Regions from separate parts of the Pseudomonas sp. I2 genome, predicted to be linked through region 2. Evidence: predicted binding sites of a transcription regulator. Region 2 holds the regulator's gene; each other region holds the start of a gene.
The links. The regulator sigma-54, encoded in region 2, starts transcription at its own class of promoters, with help from an activator protein. The targets are predictions, from matches to a motif close to ANTGGCATNNANNTTGCTNT.
Positions count from the first base shown of each region.

Region 1: a site for sigma-54 is predicted at 2,000-2,019, ahead of glnK (P-II family nitrogen regulator). Genes of this name have one in related genera too.
Region 3: a site for sigma-54 is predicted at 1,428-1,447, ahead of glnA (glutamate--ammonia ligase). Genes of this name have one in related genera too.

Region 1 covers NZ_JBCGFQ010000005.1:161,078-165,854, reverse strand. The annotation lists gene WCE05_RS04650 (recombinase family protein) at 1-258, opposite strand, end outside; partial or broken gene WCE05_RS04645 (magnesium chelatase domain-containing protein) at 304-948, opposite strand; gene WCE05_RS04640 (molybdopterin-binding protein) at 1,151-1,579, opposite strand; gene WCE05_RS04635 (accessory factor UbiK family protein) at 1,604-1,867, opposite strand; gene glnK (P-II family nitrogen regulator) at 2,277-2,615, shown strand; gene WCE05_RS04625 (ammonium transporter) at 2,657-3,979, shown strand; gene sutA (transcriptional regulator SutA) at 4,435-4,764, shown strand.
Region 2 covers NZ_JBCGFQ010000002.1:40,101-44,877, forward strand. The annotation lists gene lptC (LPS export ABC transporter periplasmic protein LptC) at 1-47, shown strand, start outside; gene lptA (lipopolysaccharide transport periplasmic protein LptA) at 34-558, shown strand; gene lptB (LPS export ABC transporter ATP-binding protein) at 564-1,289, shown strand; gene WCE05_RS01280 (RNA polymerase factor sigma-54) at 1,466-2,959, shown strand; gene raiA (ribosome-associated translation inhibitor RaiA) at 3,037-3,345, shown strand; gene ptsN (PTS IIA-like nitrogen regulatory protein PtsN) at 3,358-3,822, shown strand; gene rapZ (RNase adapter RapZ) at 3,825-4,679, shown strand; gene WCE05_RS01300 (HPr family phosphocarrier protein) at 4,700-4,777, shown strand, end outside.
Region 3 covers NZ_JBCGFQ010000003.1:193,352-198,128, reverse strand. The annotation lists gene thiI (tRNA uracil 4-sulfurtransferase ThiI) at 1-1,037, opposite strand, end outside; gene glnA (glutamate--ammonia ligase) at 1,546-2,952, shown strand; gene glnL (nitrogen regulation protein NR(II)) at 3,313-4,398, shown strand; gene ntrC (nitrogen regulation protein NR(I)) at 4,395-4,777, shown strand, end outside.

The DNA of each region.
Region 1 (4,777 bases), on a different contig from region 2:
CAGCAGGTAGGAGCCACTCTCAATGGTGCCGTTCTCAACAAGGTCGAGGAACCTTCTAAGCTGACCTTCATCATCTAGATTTCGACCACTGTAGGCGCTCCGGCCTTTGTCGAGGAACGTGTATTCTTTGGTTGTGGCTAGTTCAAGACCGTGCTCCTGACAGTATCTCACTGCCGCATCCTTCTGACGGCGGTAGCTATCGCCCTTTGCCTGCTCGGGACTGCTGAAACGGATGTAGCTGTAGGCTTTTGCACTCATGGTCTGAACGTTGTGTAGGTGATGTTTTGCAACCTATCACAAATCTAGCAGGTTGTGGGCACCGGCCGCTGCCACCAGCAGGGCGCGCTTGGCCGCCACCTGCCCCTGCACCTCGCTGAGGTCAGGGTAGGGCCGGCTGTGCAGCAGCAGGCCATTGGCGGCGTAGGGTGGCAGTGGCACCTGCCCATTGAGATGGGCCACCAGCTCCAGCAGATGGCCCACCGCGTAGACCACCAGCCCGCTCGCCAGGCTCGCCTCCTCGGCGTTCTCCCGTGGCACCACCAGCGCCCGCCCGGCCTCCCTGGCCGCCAAGGCTGCAGGCAACACGCCCTGCACCGGGCGCAGGCTACCGGAGAGTGCCAGTTCGCCGAGGCATTCGATCTCGCTCAAGGTCGCCGCCGGCACCTGGCCGTTGGCGGCGAGGATGCCCAGAGCGATGGCCAGGTCGTAGCGGCCGCCGTCCTTGGGCAGGTCGGCGGGGGCGAGGTTCTGGGTGATGCGCCGGGCTGGGTAGTCCAGGCCGGAATTGACGATGGCGCTGCGTACCCGGTCCTTGCTTTCCTTGACGGTGGTTTCGGGCAGGCCGACCAGGGTCAGTGTGGGCAGGCCGTTGGCCAGGTGGGTTTCGACGCTGACAGCCGGCGCCAGCACTCCGACCTGGGCGCGGCTGTGGACGAGGGCGAGGGACATGGACACTCCGTGGTCGCTTGTGGAAAAGCCGCTTCCTGCGGTCACGGAAGAATAGTGAGCGATGGTGAGGGGCACTGGGAAAGAGTGCATCCGGATTTTACTGCGGATGCCTGGGGACTGGGTCTTGGGATTGCCCCAATGCTGGTCAGCCAGGGCTTTCAGCTGTCATTTGGGGCTGCAAAGCAGCCCCATGCTCAAGGTGTCAGGGCTTGGCGCCCAGGATGATGTGCGAGGCCTTGATCAACGCCGTGGCCGCCACGCCCGGCGTCAGGCCCAGCTCCTGCACCGCCTCGCGGGTGACGATGGCAGACACCTCGGTACCGCCTGCCAACTGCAGCACCACCTCGGCGTTCACCGCACCGTCGCCGACCCGCACCACCTTGCCTTGCAGGGCGTTGCGCGCCGACAGCCTGTAGCCGTCGGCATCGGTCATCAGCACCACCCAGGGCGCCTTGACCAGGGCCACGGCCTGCTTGCCGACGTTGATGTTCAGGTTGTGCAGGCTGGCCATGGTGACCACCGCCACCAGTTTCTCGCCGCCGCCCAGGGTCAGTTCGACCTCGGCGTTGACCGCGCCAGGCTGGACGTTGCTGACGGTACCTTCGAAGACATTGCGGGCACTGACTTTCATGGGAGCCGCTCCGTGTGTCGGTTGTTATTCCTGGATTGTCGGCGCCATCCGGGCTTCCAGCTCAGCGACTTGTCGCTCCAGGGCTTCCAGGCGCGCGCGGGTGCGGGCCAGGACGACCATCTGGCTGTCGAATTCTTCCCGGCTGACCAGGTCGAGCTTGCTGAAGGCACTCTGCATCAGGATCTTGAACTGGCTCTCCAGTTCGGCCCGTGGCGGCGTGTTGTCGCCGTTGAACAGGCGCGAGGCCTGGTCGCTCAGGGCATCGAGAAAGGCTTTGGGCGCGAGCATGTTCGGCGTTCCGCTAATCATGGAAAAGGAGGGCAGTGTAGCACGCTGCCTGGCGGGCCTTGCGCTGCACACTTTTTGCGCAGGGCGGCCGAGGTGTGCGCACCGAAGTTGTGCATCTTTTCTCTGCTGGCGACTGGCCAATGCCGGGCTTTTTCCACAACTGATTGTTTTCACTGGCTTTCCATGACCTGGCAAGGTTTCTGCAAAGACCTTGGCAAGCCATGCACTGATGCAGTTCCTTGTGACCAGGCAGTGCGCAGGTGGAGCTGAAAGGCCCTTCGTCATTGCCGCGACATGCGTCGGCGGGGGAGGAGGGAGTCGACGACGGGTTACAAAGCCAGGCGCTGCGCTTAGACTTGAGACGGGTTTGTTTTCCTGGGGCAAGTCCACCAAATCGGGAGAGAGTTTCATGAAGCTAGTCACTGCCATCATCAAGCCGTTCAAGCTGGACGACGTGCGCGAGTCGCTGTCGGAAATCGGCGTGCAGGGCATCACCGTGACCGAAGTCAAGGGCTTCGGTCGGCAGAAAGGCCACACCGAGCTGTATCGCGGTGCCGAGTACGTGGTCGATTTCCTGCCCAAGGTGAAGATCGATGTCGCCATCGACGACAAAGACCTTGACCGGGTGATCGAAGCCATCACCAAGGCCGCCAACACCGGAAAGATCGGTGACGGCAAGATCTTCGTGGTCAATCTGGAGCAGGCGATCCGCATCCGTACCGGCGAAACCGATACCGACGCGATCTAAGAAAAAGCCTCACCAAACCCAACGCCCCAGGAGAAAACAACATGACTCTGCGCAAGATCGCAGGGCTAGGAGCCCTATTGTCCCTCGTAATGCCTGGCCTGGCCCTGGCAGAGGAAGCCACCCCGGCGCTCAACGCCGGTGACACCGCCTGGATGCTCACCGCCACCGCGCTGGTGCTGTTCATGACCATTCCGGGCCTGGCCCTGTTCTACGGCGGCATGGTGCGTTCGAAGAACGTGTTGTCGGTGATGATGCAATGCTTCGCCATCACCGGCCTGATGAGCATCCTGTGGATGGTCTATGGCTACAGCCTGGCGTTCGATACCACCGGTATGGAACAGGGCGTGGTCAACTTCAATTCCTTCGTGGGCGGTTTCTCCAAGGCATTCCTCAGCGGCGTGACCCCTGACAGCCTGACCGCGGCGTTCCCCGAGGCGGTGTTCATCACCTTCCAGATGACCTTCGCCATCATCACCCCGGCGCTGATCGTCGGTGCCTTCGCCGAGCGCATGAAGTTCTCCGCCATGCTGATCTTCATGGGCGTGTGGTTCACCCTGGTCTACGCTCCGATCGCGCACATGGTCTGGAGCGGTGACGGCGCGCTGATGTGGGACTGGGGCGTGTTGGACTTCGCCGGTGGCACCGTGGTGCACATCAACGCCGGTATCGCCGGCCTGGTCTGCTGCCTGGTGCTGGGCAAGCGCAAGGGCTACCCCACCACGCCAATGGCGCCGCACAACCTGGGCTACACCCTGATGGGCGCGGCCATGCTGTGGATCGGCTGGTTCGGCTTCAACGCCGGCTCCGCCGCAGCCGCCAACGGCACCGCCGGCATGGCCATGCTGGTGACCCAGATCGCCACGGCTGCCGCGGCCTTGGGCTGGATGTTCGCCGAATGGATCGGTCACGGTAAGCCAAGCGCCCTGGGCATCGCCTCCGGCGTGGTCGCCGGCCTGGTGGCCATCACCCCGGCCGCCGGCACCGTCGGCCCGATGGGCGCCCTGGTGATCGGCCTCTGCTCGGGCGTGATCTGCTACTTCTGCGCCACCAGCCTCAAGCGCAAGCTCGGCTATGACGACTCCCTCGACGCCTTCGGCGTGCACGGGATCGGCGGTATCGTCGGCGCGATCCTCACGGGGGTCTTCGCCGCCCCGGCCCTGGGCGGGTTCGGCGAGGTCGTGGATATCGGCGCGCAGGTCTGGGTGCAGGCCAAGGGCGTGATTTTCACCGTGGTCTACACCGCCATCGTCACCTTCGTGATCCTCAAGGTGCTGGATGTGGTGATGGGCCTGCGGGTCAACGAAGAAGAAGAGTCGGTCGGCCTCGACCTGGCTCAGCACAACGAACGCGGCTACAACCTGTAACTGCGACGCGGTAAAAAATCTGCCCGGTTCGCCGGGCATTTTTTTGCCTGGAATTCGCTGTTCGGCGAAGAGCAAACGGTTTACCCGACACGTTCGTGACACGGCCCGAAAACTTACAGCTCACAGGGCATTCAGGGAGCTTTGCTTTTTCTCCGGGCGCGCTAGAATGCGCGCCGGAAGGGTGCTTGACGAGCTGTCCGCACACTTCGCCACCCTTTGCTAGGCTTGCCAATAGCACGGAGCCAGCAGGTGGCGCCGGGCTGTTCCGGCCAATGGCTCAAGGATTTCGTCAGGCCCTGCCAGGAGCAGGGTCTGCAGGGTGCCGGCCTCCCATCAGGAGGTGAACGCCCAGGGCAGTGGCCAACCCACGGCCAGTTGAATTTTCACCGATGGCTGCCGGTCTACGGCTGCACGGTCTATAACTAATCTGCTTTTCGCAAGTCATGAGGTAGAACATGAGCGACGACGATCTGGAAAACGATGACCTCGAAGTAGGCGATGAAGACGAGGGTGATGAGGGCCTCGACGCAGCAGCGGCAGATGATGTAGCCGAAGACGCTGGCGAAGACGACAGCCCCGCCCCCGCTGCGAAGGGCAAGGCCAAGGCCGCTGTCTCGGTTGACGACATGCCGAGCTTGGAAGCCAAGCAGAAGGAGCGCGATGCCTTGGCCAAGGCCATGGAAGAGTTCCTGGCGCGTGGCGGCAAGATCCAGGAGGTCGAGCCCAACGTGGTCGCCGATCCGCCCAAGAAGCCGGACAACAAGTACGGCAGCCGCCCTATCTGAGTGGTTGAATGCA
Region 2 (4,777 bases):
GGATGGACCTGCTGTCCAACGTAAGAGGACAGTATGAGGCTCGTTAAAACCCTCCCCCTTCTGCTCAGCCTGGGCGCGGCACTGGGAAGCGCGAGCGCCTTGGCCCTGCCGAACGACCGTGACCAGCCCATCCGCATCCAGGCCGACAACGCCCACCTGGATGACAAGCAGGGCGTTGCCACCTACACCGGCGACGTGATCATCACCCAGGGCTCGATGATGATCAAAGGCAATACCGTGACCATCACCCGCGCCGCCTCCGGCGATATCGACGTGGTCACCTCGGTGGGCAACCTGGCCTACTTCGAGCAGCAGCAGAGCGCCGCCAAGCCCGACAAGATGAAGGGCTGGGCCGTGACCATCCAGTACCAGGCGCTGAAGGACATGGTGATCCTCACCGACCGCGCCAAGGTCGAGAACGAAGGCAACACCACCGAGGGCGAGAAGATCGTCTACAACACCAAGACCCAGGTGGCTACCGCCGGTCGCGGTGGCAACGTGACCTCGCCGCGTCAGCGCATCGACATGGTGATCCAGCCGAAGAAGAAGGCCGAGTAAATCAGATGGCAACCCTCAAAGCCCAGCACCTGGCCAAGAGCTACAAGGGCCGCCAGGTCGTCCGCGACGTCAGCCTGTCGATCGACAGCGGCCAGATCGTCGGCCTGCTCGGTCCCAATGGCGCCGGCAAGACCACCTGCTTCTACATGATCGTCGGGCTGGTCCAGGCCGACCAGGGCCGCGTGCTGATCGACAGCCTCGACGTCAGCCACCAGCCCATGCACGGCCGCGCCCGTGCCGGTATCGGCTACCTGCCGCAGGAAGCCTCGATCTTTCGCAAACTGTCGGTGGCCGACAACATCATGGCCATCCTCGAGACCCGCAAGGATCTGGACCGTGACGGCCGACGCAAGGAACTGGAAAGCCTGCTGCAGGAGTTCCACATCAGCCACATCCGCGACAACCTCGGCATGAGCCTCTCCGGTGGCGAACGCCGCCGTGTCGAGATCGCCCGTGCGTTGGCCACCGCGCCGAAGTTCATCCTGCTGGACGAACCCTTCGCCGGTGTCGACCCGATTTCCGTAGGCGATATCAAGCAGATCATCCACCACCTCAAGGCCAAGGGCATCGGCGTGCTGATCACCGACCACAACGTGCGCGAAACCCTTGATATCTGCGAAACCGCCTACATCGTCAATGATGGCCAGCTGATCGCCGAAGGCGACGCCGAGACCATCCTGGCCAACGACCTGGTCAAGGAGGTTTACCTGGGCCACGAGTTCCGGCTCTAACGCTAGGAGTCTGCCCGGAGCACTGGCACAGGCGCCCGAGAAGGGCTTAAGTGATACAGTGCTCTAGGCAAACGCTACAATTTAAGGCATAAAACTTGCTTGAAGTTGGCGCCCCGGCGCCCTCTCTGTAGTGGATGGCGCATGTGCGCCGGCGAACAAGGTATTTAGCCCCTGCCATGAAACCATCGCTCGTCCTAAAAATGGGCCAGCAACTGACGATGACCCCGCAGTTGCAACAGGCTATCCGTCTGCTTCAGCTCTCCACCCTGGACCTTCAGCAGGAAATCCAGGAAGCGCTGGAGTCCAACCCGATGCTCGAACGTCAGGAAGACGGCGACGACTTCGACAACAGCGACCCGATGGCCGACAACGCCGAGAGCAAACCGGCCAGCGAACCCCAGGACAGCAGTTTCCAGGAAAGCACGGCCAGTGCCGACAACCTGGAGGATGGCGAATGGAACGAGCGCATCCCCAACGAGCTGCCGGTGGACACGGCCTGGGAGGACATCTACCAGACCAGCGCCAGCAGCCTGCCCAGCAGCGATGACGACGAGTGGGACTTCACCACCCGCACGTCGATCGGCGAGAGCCTGCAAAGCCACCTGCTGTGGCAACTGAACCTGGCGCCGATGTCCGACACCGACCGCCTGATCGCCGTCACCCTCATCGACAGCATCAACGGCCAGGGCTACCTGGAAGACAGCCTCGAGGAAATCTGCGCCGGCTTCGAGCCAGAGCTGGATATCGAGCTGGATGAAGTCGAGGCGGTGCTGCACCGTATCCAGCAATTCGAGCCCGCCGGCATCGGCGCACGCAACCTGGGCGAATGCCTGCTGCTGCAACTGCGCCAACTGCCAGCCAGCACGCCGTGGATGGCCGAAGCCCAGCGCCTGGTCACCGACTTCATCGACCTGCTCGGCAGCCGCGACTACAGCCAGCTGATGCGCCGCATGAAGCTCAAGGAAGACGAACTGCGCCAGGTCATCGAGCTGGTGCAGAGCCTCAATCCGCGCCCGGGCTCGCAGATCGAGTCGAGCGAGCCGGAGTACGTGGTCCCCGATGTCATCGTGCGCAAGGACAACGACCGCTGGCTGGTGGAACTGAACCAGGAAGCGATCCCGCGCCTGCGGGTCAATCCACAGTATGCCGGGTTCGTCCGCCGCGCCGACACCAGCGCCGACAACACCTTCATGCGCAACCAGTTGCAGGAGGCGCGCTGGTTCATCAAGAGCCTGCAGAGCCGCAACGAGACGCTGATGAAGGTCGCCACCCAGATCGTCGAGCACCAGCGTGGCTTCCTCGACCATGGCGACGAGGCGATGAAGCCGCTGGTCCTGCACGACATCGCCGAGGCGGTGGGCATGCACGAATCGACCATTTCCCGGGTCACGACGCAGAAATACATGCACACGCCCCGTGGCATCTACGAACTGAAATACTTTTTCTCGAGCCATGTGAGCACCGCCGAAGGCGGCGAATGCTCGTCCACGGCGATCCGTGCGATCATCAAGAAACTGGTTGCGGCGGAAAATCAGAAAAAGCCATTGAGTGACAGCAAGATCGCTGGTTTACTGGAGGCACAAGGCATCCAGGTAGCCCGTCGCACCGTCGCCAAGTATCGTGAGTCCCTCGGCATCGCACCGTCGAGCGAACGCAAGCGACTGATGTAGCCCCTGGCTGTGCCATAGCGTTTCAGTGGCAGGTGCAATACCTGCCCTTTATGCACGGGCAACAAAGGAGAAGCTGTATGCAAGTCAACATCAGTGGACACCATGTAGAAGTCACCCAGCCGCTGCGTGAGTACGTACTCGAGAAGCTCGCTCGCGTGGAGGGCCACTTCGACAAGATCACCAACGTGCAGGTCATCCTGACAGTCGAGAAGTTGCAGCAGAAGGTCGAGGCGACCCTGCAGATTCCCGGCGGCGAAGTGGTTGCAAACGCCGAAGACAAAGACATGTATGCAGCGATCGACGCCCTGGCTGACAAGCTCGACCGCCAACTGAAAAAACACAAGGAAAAACAGCAAAGCCTGCTGCAAGGTGCAGCCGCCCGCTGATCCCCCTCATCCATGATCCGACTTGAAACCATCCTGACCCCCGGCCGTTCCCTCGTGAACGTGCCGGGCGGCAGCAAGAAGCGTGTGCTCCAGGAAATCGCCACCCTGATCGCCAGGGACGTGACCGAACTGGAAATGGAAGACGTATTCGAGAAACTGGTCGCCCGCGAGAAGCTGGGCTCCACCGGTTTCGGCAATGGCATCGCCATTCCCCACTGCCGGCTCGAAGGCTGCACCGCACCGGTCAGCGCCCTGCTGCACCTGGATGCCCCCATCGACTACGACGCCATCGACGGCGCTCCCGTGGACCTGCTGTTCGTCCTGCTGGTACCGGAAGCCGCCACCGATGCCCACCTTGAACTGCTGCGCCAGATCGCCAGCATGCTCGATCGCAAGGAGGTCCGCGATCGCCTGCGTGCCGCCGACAGCAGCGAGGCCCTGTACCAGGTAGTCCTGGACGCACAGAACGAGCACTGAACATGCGCCTGATCATCGTCAGCGGCCGGTCCGGCTCCGGCAAGAGTACCGCCCTCGACGTGCTGGAAGACAACGGCTACTACTGCATCGACAACCTGCCTGCCGGGTTGTTGCCGCAATTGGCGGAAAATGCGCTGGTCAATACCGAGATGCTGCAACCGAAGGTCGCCGTCTCCATCGATGCACGCAACCTGCCCAGCCATCTGTCGCGATTCCCCGAATTGCTCGAGGAGGCGCGTGCCCGGCATATCCAGTGCGACGTGCTGTACCTGGATGCGGACGAGGAGACCCTGCTCAAGCGCTTCTCCGAGACCCGCCGGCGCCACCCGCTGACCAACGCCGATCGCTCCCTGGCCGAGGCGATCCGCGTCGAGAGCGAACTGCTCGGCCCGATCGCCGACCTGGCGGACCTGAAGATCGACACCACCAGCCTCAACCTCTACCAGTTGCGCGACTCGATCAAGCTGCGCCTGCTCAACCAGCCTGAGCCCGGTACCGCCTTCCTGGTCGAGTCCTTCGGCTTCAAGCGCGGCATGCCTGTGGATGCCGACCTGGTGTTCGATGTGCGCTGCCTGCCCAATCCCTACTGGAAGCCGGAACTGCGTGAGCACTCCGGCCTGGAGCAGCCAGTGATCGACTACCTCGACGCCCAGCCGGATGTCGAGGAGATGTTCCAGGACATCTCCAGCTACCTGCTCAAGTGGCTGCCACGCTTCGCCGCCAGCAACCGCGCCTATGTCACCATCGCCATCGGCTGCACCGGTGGTCACCACCGCTCGGTGTACCTGACCGAACGGCTGGGCCAGCAGTTGCAGCAATCCCTGAAAAACGTCCAGGTCCGCCACCGCGACCTCTAGCCCACAGGACCCGCACCACGATGCCCGCCCGCGAAATCACCATCATCAACAAGCTGGGTCTGCATGCCCGGGCGGCCGCCAAGTTCGTCGGCGTGGCC
Region 3 (4,777 bases), on a different contig from region 2:
CAATATTCGGGCATGTGCTTGGCGAACTCGGCGGTGCCGATCTGGTAGGCGGTGTCGATGATGTCTTGCTTGTGGCTGGCCAGCAGCGGGCGCAGCACCAGCTTGTCGGTGGCCTGGTCGATCACCGCCAGGTTCGGCAGGGTCTGGCTCGATACCTGGGAAATCGCCTCGCCGGTGACCAGGGCGTCGATCTCCAGGCGCTCGGCGACCTTGGCCGCGGCGCGCAGCATCATGCGCTTGAGGGTCACGCCCATGTAGCTGTTGTCGACCTTGCCGAGGATCTCGCCGACCACTTCCTCGAACGGCACGCTGATGAACAGCACGCGCTGGCTGCTGCCGAACTTCTTCCACAGGTAGTGGGCGACTTCCATCACCCCCAGCTCGTGGGCGCGGCCACCGAGGTTGAAGAAGCAGAAATGGGTCATCAGGCCACGGCGCATCATCTGGTAGGCGGCCACGGTGGAGTCGAAGCCGCCGGACATCAGCACCAGGGTCTGCTCCAGGGCGCCCAGCGGGTAGCCGCCGATGCCCGGGTGACGAGTGTGCACCACATAGAGGCGCTGGTCGCGGATCTCCAGGCGCACTTCCACCTCGGGGTGCTTCAGGTCGATACCTGCGGCGCCGCATTGCTGGCGCAACTGGCTGCCGACATAACGGTCGACGTCCATCGAGGTGAAGTCGTGGTGGCCGCCGCGCTTGCAGCGCACGGCGAAGCGCTTGCCGGCCAGCAGCGGGCCGAAGTGTTCCTTGCACTTGGCGACGATGTCGTCGAAGTCGCCCAGCGGGTATTCCTCGACCTGCAGGAAGTGGGCGATGCCCGGGGTGCAGGTGAGGCGCTCGACCATCTCGCGCTGGACCTTCTCGTCCTCGACGCGGGTGACCACCTCGAGATTGTCCCAGACACCATCGACCACCAGCTCGGGATCCAGGTCCTTGAGCACCAGGCGGATGTTCTTGCTGAGCTGGCGGATGAAACGCTTGCGCACCGGCCGGCTCTTGATGGTGATTTCAGGGAAGACTTTGACGATGAGTTTCATTGGATAACAGCGCGCGCGGGGCCTGCCGAAAATGAGGGGCGCGAATTATAGCGGAAATTGCTCAAGGTTTGAGCAACTTTTGAGCAGAAGGTTTTGGTATTTCGACGATAGGGAATGATTTTCGGGGTGCCTGTACCGCCCCTGTCGCCGGCAAGCCAGCTCCCACTGGGGCCCAAGCCCTGCAAACCGCATCGACTGTCTTTGACTCGCCCCTCTGTGGGAGCGGGCTTGCCCGCGAATAAGGCCAAGGCAGTCAGCGCAAAATCCAGCAAGCACCATATTGGTGCATCCAGCCAGAAAAACGCCTCTTATAGGTGCAGCCTAAAGCCCCCTAACCCCGCAAAACGCCCGAAACCGCCAGGTTTTATCCCCGCCTCGCCATTTTTGGGCACTGGCATGCAATTTGCTCTCTTGTGAGGCAGGTAAGCTTGGCCGACTATCCGCGCCCGGCGACACCCTTTTTCCAGGGCAGCGGCCCACCGCGCCCTAGACCCATCCGGAGGACAACATGTCGAAGTCGGTTCAACTCATCAAAGATCATGACGTCAAGTGGATTGATCTGCGTTTCACGGACACCAAAGGCAAACAGCACCACGTCACCATGCCCGCTCGCGATGCGCTGGACGAGGACTTCTTCGAAGCCGGCAAGATGTTCGACGGCTCGTCGATCGAAGGCTGGAAAGGCATCGAAGCCTCCGACATGATCCTGATGCCGGACGACTCCTCCGCCGTGCTCGACCCGTTCACCGAAGAGCCGACCCTGATCCTGGTCTGCGACGTGATCGAGCCTTCCACCATGCAAGGTTACGACCGCGACCCACGCGCCATCGCCAAGCGCGCCGAGGAATTCCTGAAGTCCACCGGCATCGGCGACACCGTGTTCGTCGGCCCGGAGCCTGAGTTCTTCATCTTCGACCAGGTCAAGTTCAAGTCCGACATCTCCGGCTCCATGTTCAAGATCTACTCCGAACAAGGCTCCTGGATGACCGACCAGGACGTCGAAGGCGGCAACAAGGGCCACCGTCCGGCCGTCAAGGGTGGCTACTTCCCGGTTCCGCCATGCGACCACGACCACGAGATCCGTACCGCCATGTGCAACGCCATGGAGGAAATGGGCCTGGTCGTCGAAGTTCACCACCACGAAGTCGCCACCGCCGGCCAGAACGAGATCGGTGTGAAGTTCAACACCCTGGTCACCAAGGCTGACGAAGTCCAGACCCTGAAGTACTGCGTGCACAACGTCGCCGACGCCTATGGCAAGACCGCGACCTTCATGCCGAAACCGCTGTACGGCGACAACGGCTCGGGCATGCACGTCCACATGTCGATCTCCAAAGACGGCAAGAACACCTTCTCCGGCGAAGGCTATGCCGGCCTGTCCGACACCGCCCTGTACTTCATCGGCGGCATCATCAAGCACGGCAAGGCCCTGAACGGCTTCACCAACCCGTCCACCAACTCCTACAAGCGCCTGGTGCCAGGCTTCGAAGCGCCGGTCATGCTGGCCTACTCGGCCCGCAACCGCTCGGCCTCGATCCGCATCCCGTACGTCTCGAGCCCGAAAGCCCGCCGTATCGAAGCGCGCTTCCCGGACCCGGCCGCCAACCCGTACCTGTGCTTCGCCGCGCTGCTGATGGCCGGCCTGGACGGCATCCAGAACAAGATCCACCCAGGCGATGCCGCCGACAAGAACCTGTACGACCTGCCGCCTGAAGAGGCCAAGGAAATCCCGCAGGTCTGCGGCAGCCTGAAGGAAGCCCTGGAAGAGCTGGACAAGGGCCGTGCGTTCCTGACCAAGGGCGGCGTGTTCTCCGACGACTTCATCGATGCCTACATCGAGCTGAAGTCGGAAGAAGAGATCAAGGTCCGCACCTTCGTCCACCCGCTGGAATACGACCTGTACTACAGCGTCTGATGTAGGCGACGCCTCGCGTCGACGCCCTCATCGAAACGGCCTCCCTCGGGAGGCCGTTTTCGTTTTCGCGTCCCGCTCCGATGGAAAGCGGCAGGCAGCCCTCTCGCACCCTATGCTCTATATTGGTGCACAGAAAACCGCTACGCCCCGCCATGCATCCCAATTTGGGTCAGCAGCCACGGAAAACCAGGGCTTTCTGGCCCGAATTCGCGCAGATCCAGGGCTTTATCCGCAAATGCCGCTTCTTTTCGGAGCTTTGGTTTGTTTCTTGCATTTTCCTGGCAACGAGCGGACACCTGCGCGCCCGCCCCTGTTTACCGCCAGGGCACTCCATGTGCCAAAAGAGGTCAACGACGCCTTATGACCATCAGCGATGCACAGCACCGTCTGCTCCTGGACAACCTGACCACCGCCACGCTCCTGCTCAATGCCGAGCTGCGCCTGGAGTACATGAACCCGGCCGCGGAGATGCTCCTGGCCGTCAGCGGCCAGCGCAGCCACGGGCAGTTCATCAGCGAGCTGTTCACCGAGTCCACCGAAGCGCTCAACTCCCTGCGCCAAGCCGTGGAACAGGCGCACCCGTTCACCAAGCGCGAGGCCCAGCTGACCTCGCTGACCGGCCAGACCATCACCGTCGACTATGCCGTGACGCCGATCCTGCACCAAGGGCAGACCCTGCTGTTGCTGGAGGTCCACCCCCGCGACCGGCTGCTGCGCATCACCAAGGAAGAGGCCCAGCTGAGCAAGCAGGAAACCACCAAGATGCTGGTGCGCGGCCTCGCCCACGAGATCAAGAACCCGCTCGGCGGCATTCGCGGCGCGGCGCAGTTGCTGTCGCGCGAGCTGCCCGACGAGGGGCTGCGCGACTACACCAACGTGATCATCGAGGAGGCCGACCGCCTGCGTAACCTGGTCGACCGCATGCTCGGTTCGAACAAGCTGCCGTCGCTGGCCATGACCAATATCCACGAAGTGCTGGAGCGGGTCGGCAGCTTGGTGGAGGCGGAAAGCCAAGGCAGCATCACGTTGGTGCGCGACTACGACCCGAGCCTGCCGGACGTGCTGATCGACCGCGAGCAGATGATCCAGGCCGTGCTCAACATCGTGCGCAACGCGATGCAGGCGATCGGCGGGCAGAACGAGCTGCGCCTGGGCCGCATCACCCTGCGCAGCCGCGCGGTGCGCCAGTTCACCATCGGGCACATCCGCCACCGGCTGGTGGCGCGGGTCGAGATCACCGACAACGGCCCGGGCATCCCCGCCGAACTGCAGGACACCCTCTTCTATCCCATGGTCAGTGGCCGCCCGGACGGTACCGGGCTCGGCCTGGCCATCACCCAGAACATCATCAGCCAGCACCAGGGCCTGATCGAATGTGACAGCCACCCCGGCCACACCACATTCTCGATCTTCCTGCCTCTGGAACAAGGAGCCACCGCCTCATGAGCCGAAGTGAAACCGTCTGGATCGTCGACGATGATCGCTCCATCCGCTGGGTCCTGGAAAAAGCCCTGCAACAGGAAGGCATGACCACCCAGAGCTTCGACAGCGCCGATGGCGTCATGGGCCGCCTGGCCCGCCAGCAGCCGGACGTGATCATCTCCGACATCCGCATGCCTGGCACCAGCGGCCTTGACCTGCTGGCCCAGATCCGCGAGCAGCACCCGCGTCTGCCGGTCATCATCATGACCGCCCATTCCGACCTGGACAGCGCCGTGGCCTCCTACCAGGGCGGCGCCTTCGAGTACCTGCCCAAGCCGTTCGACGTGGACGAAGCGGTGTCGTTGGTCAAGCGCGCCAACCAGCATGCCCAGGAGCAGCAGGC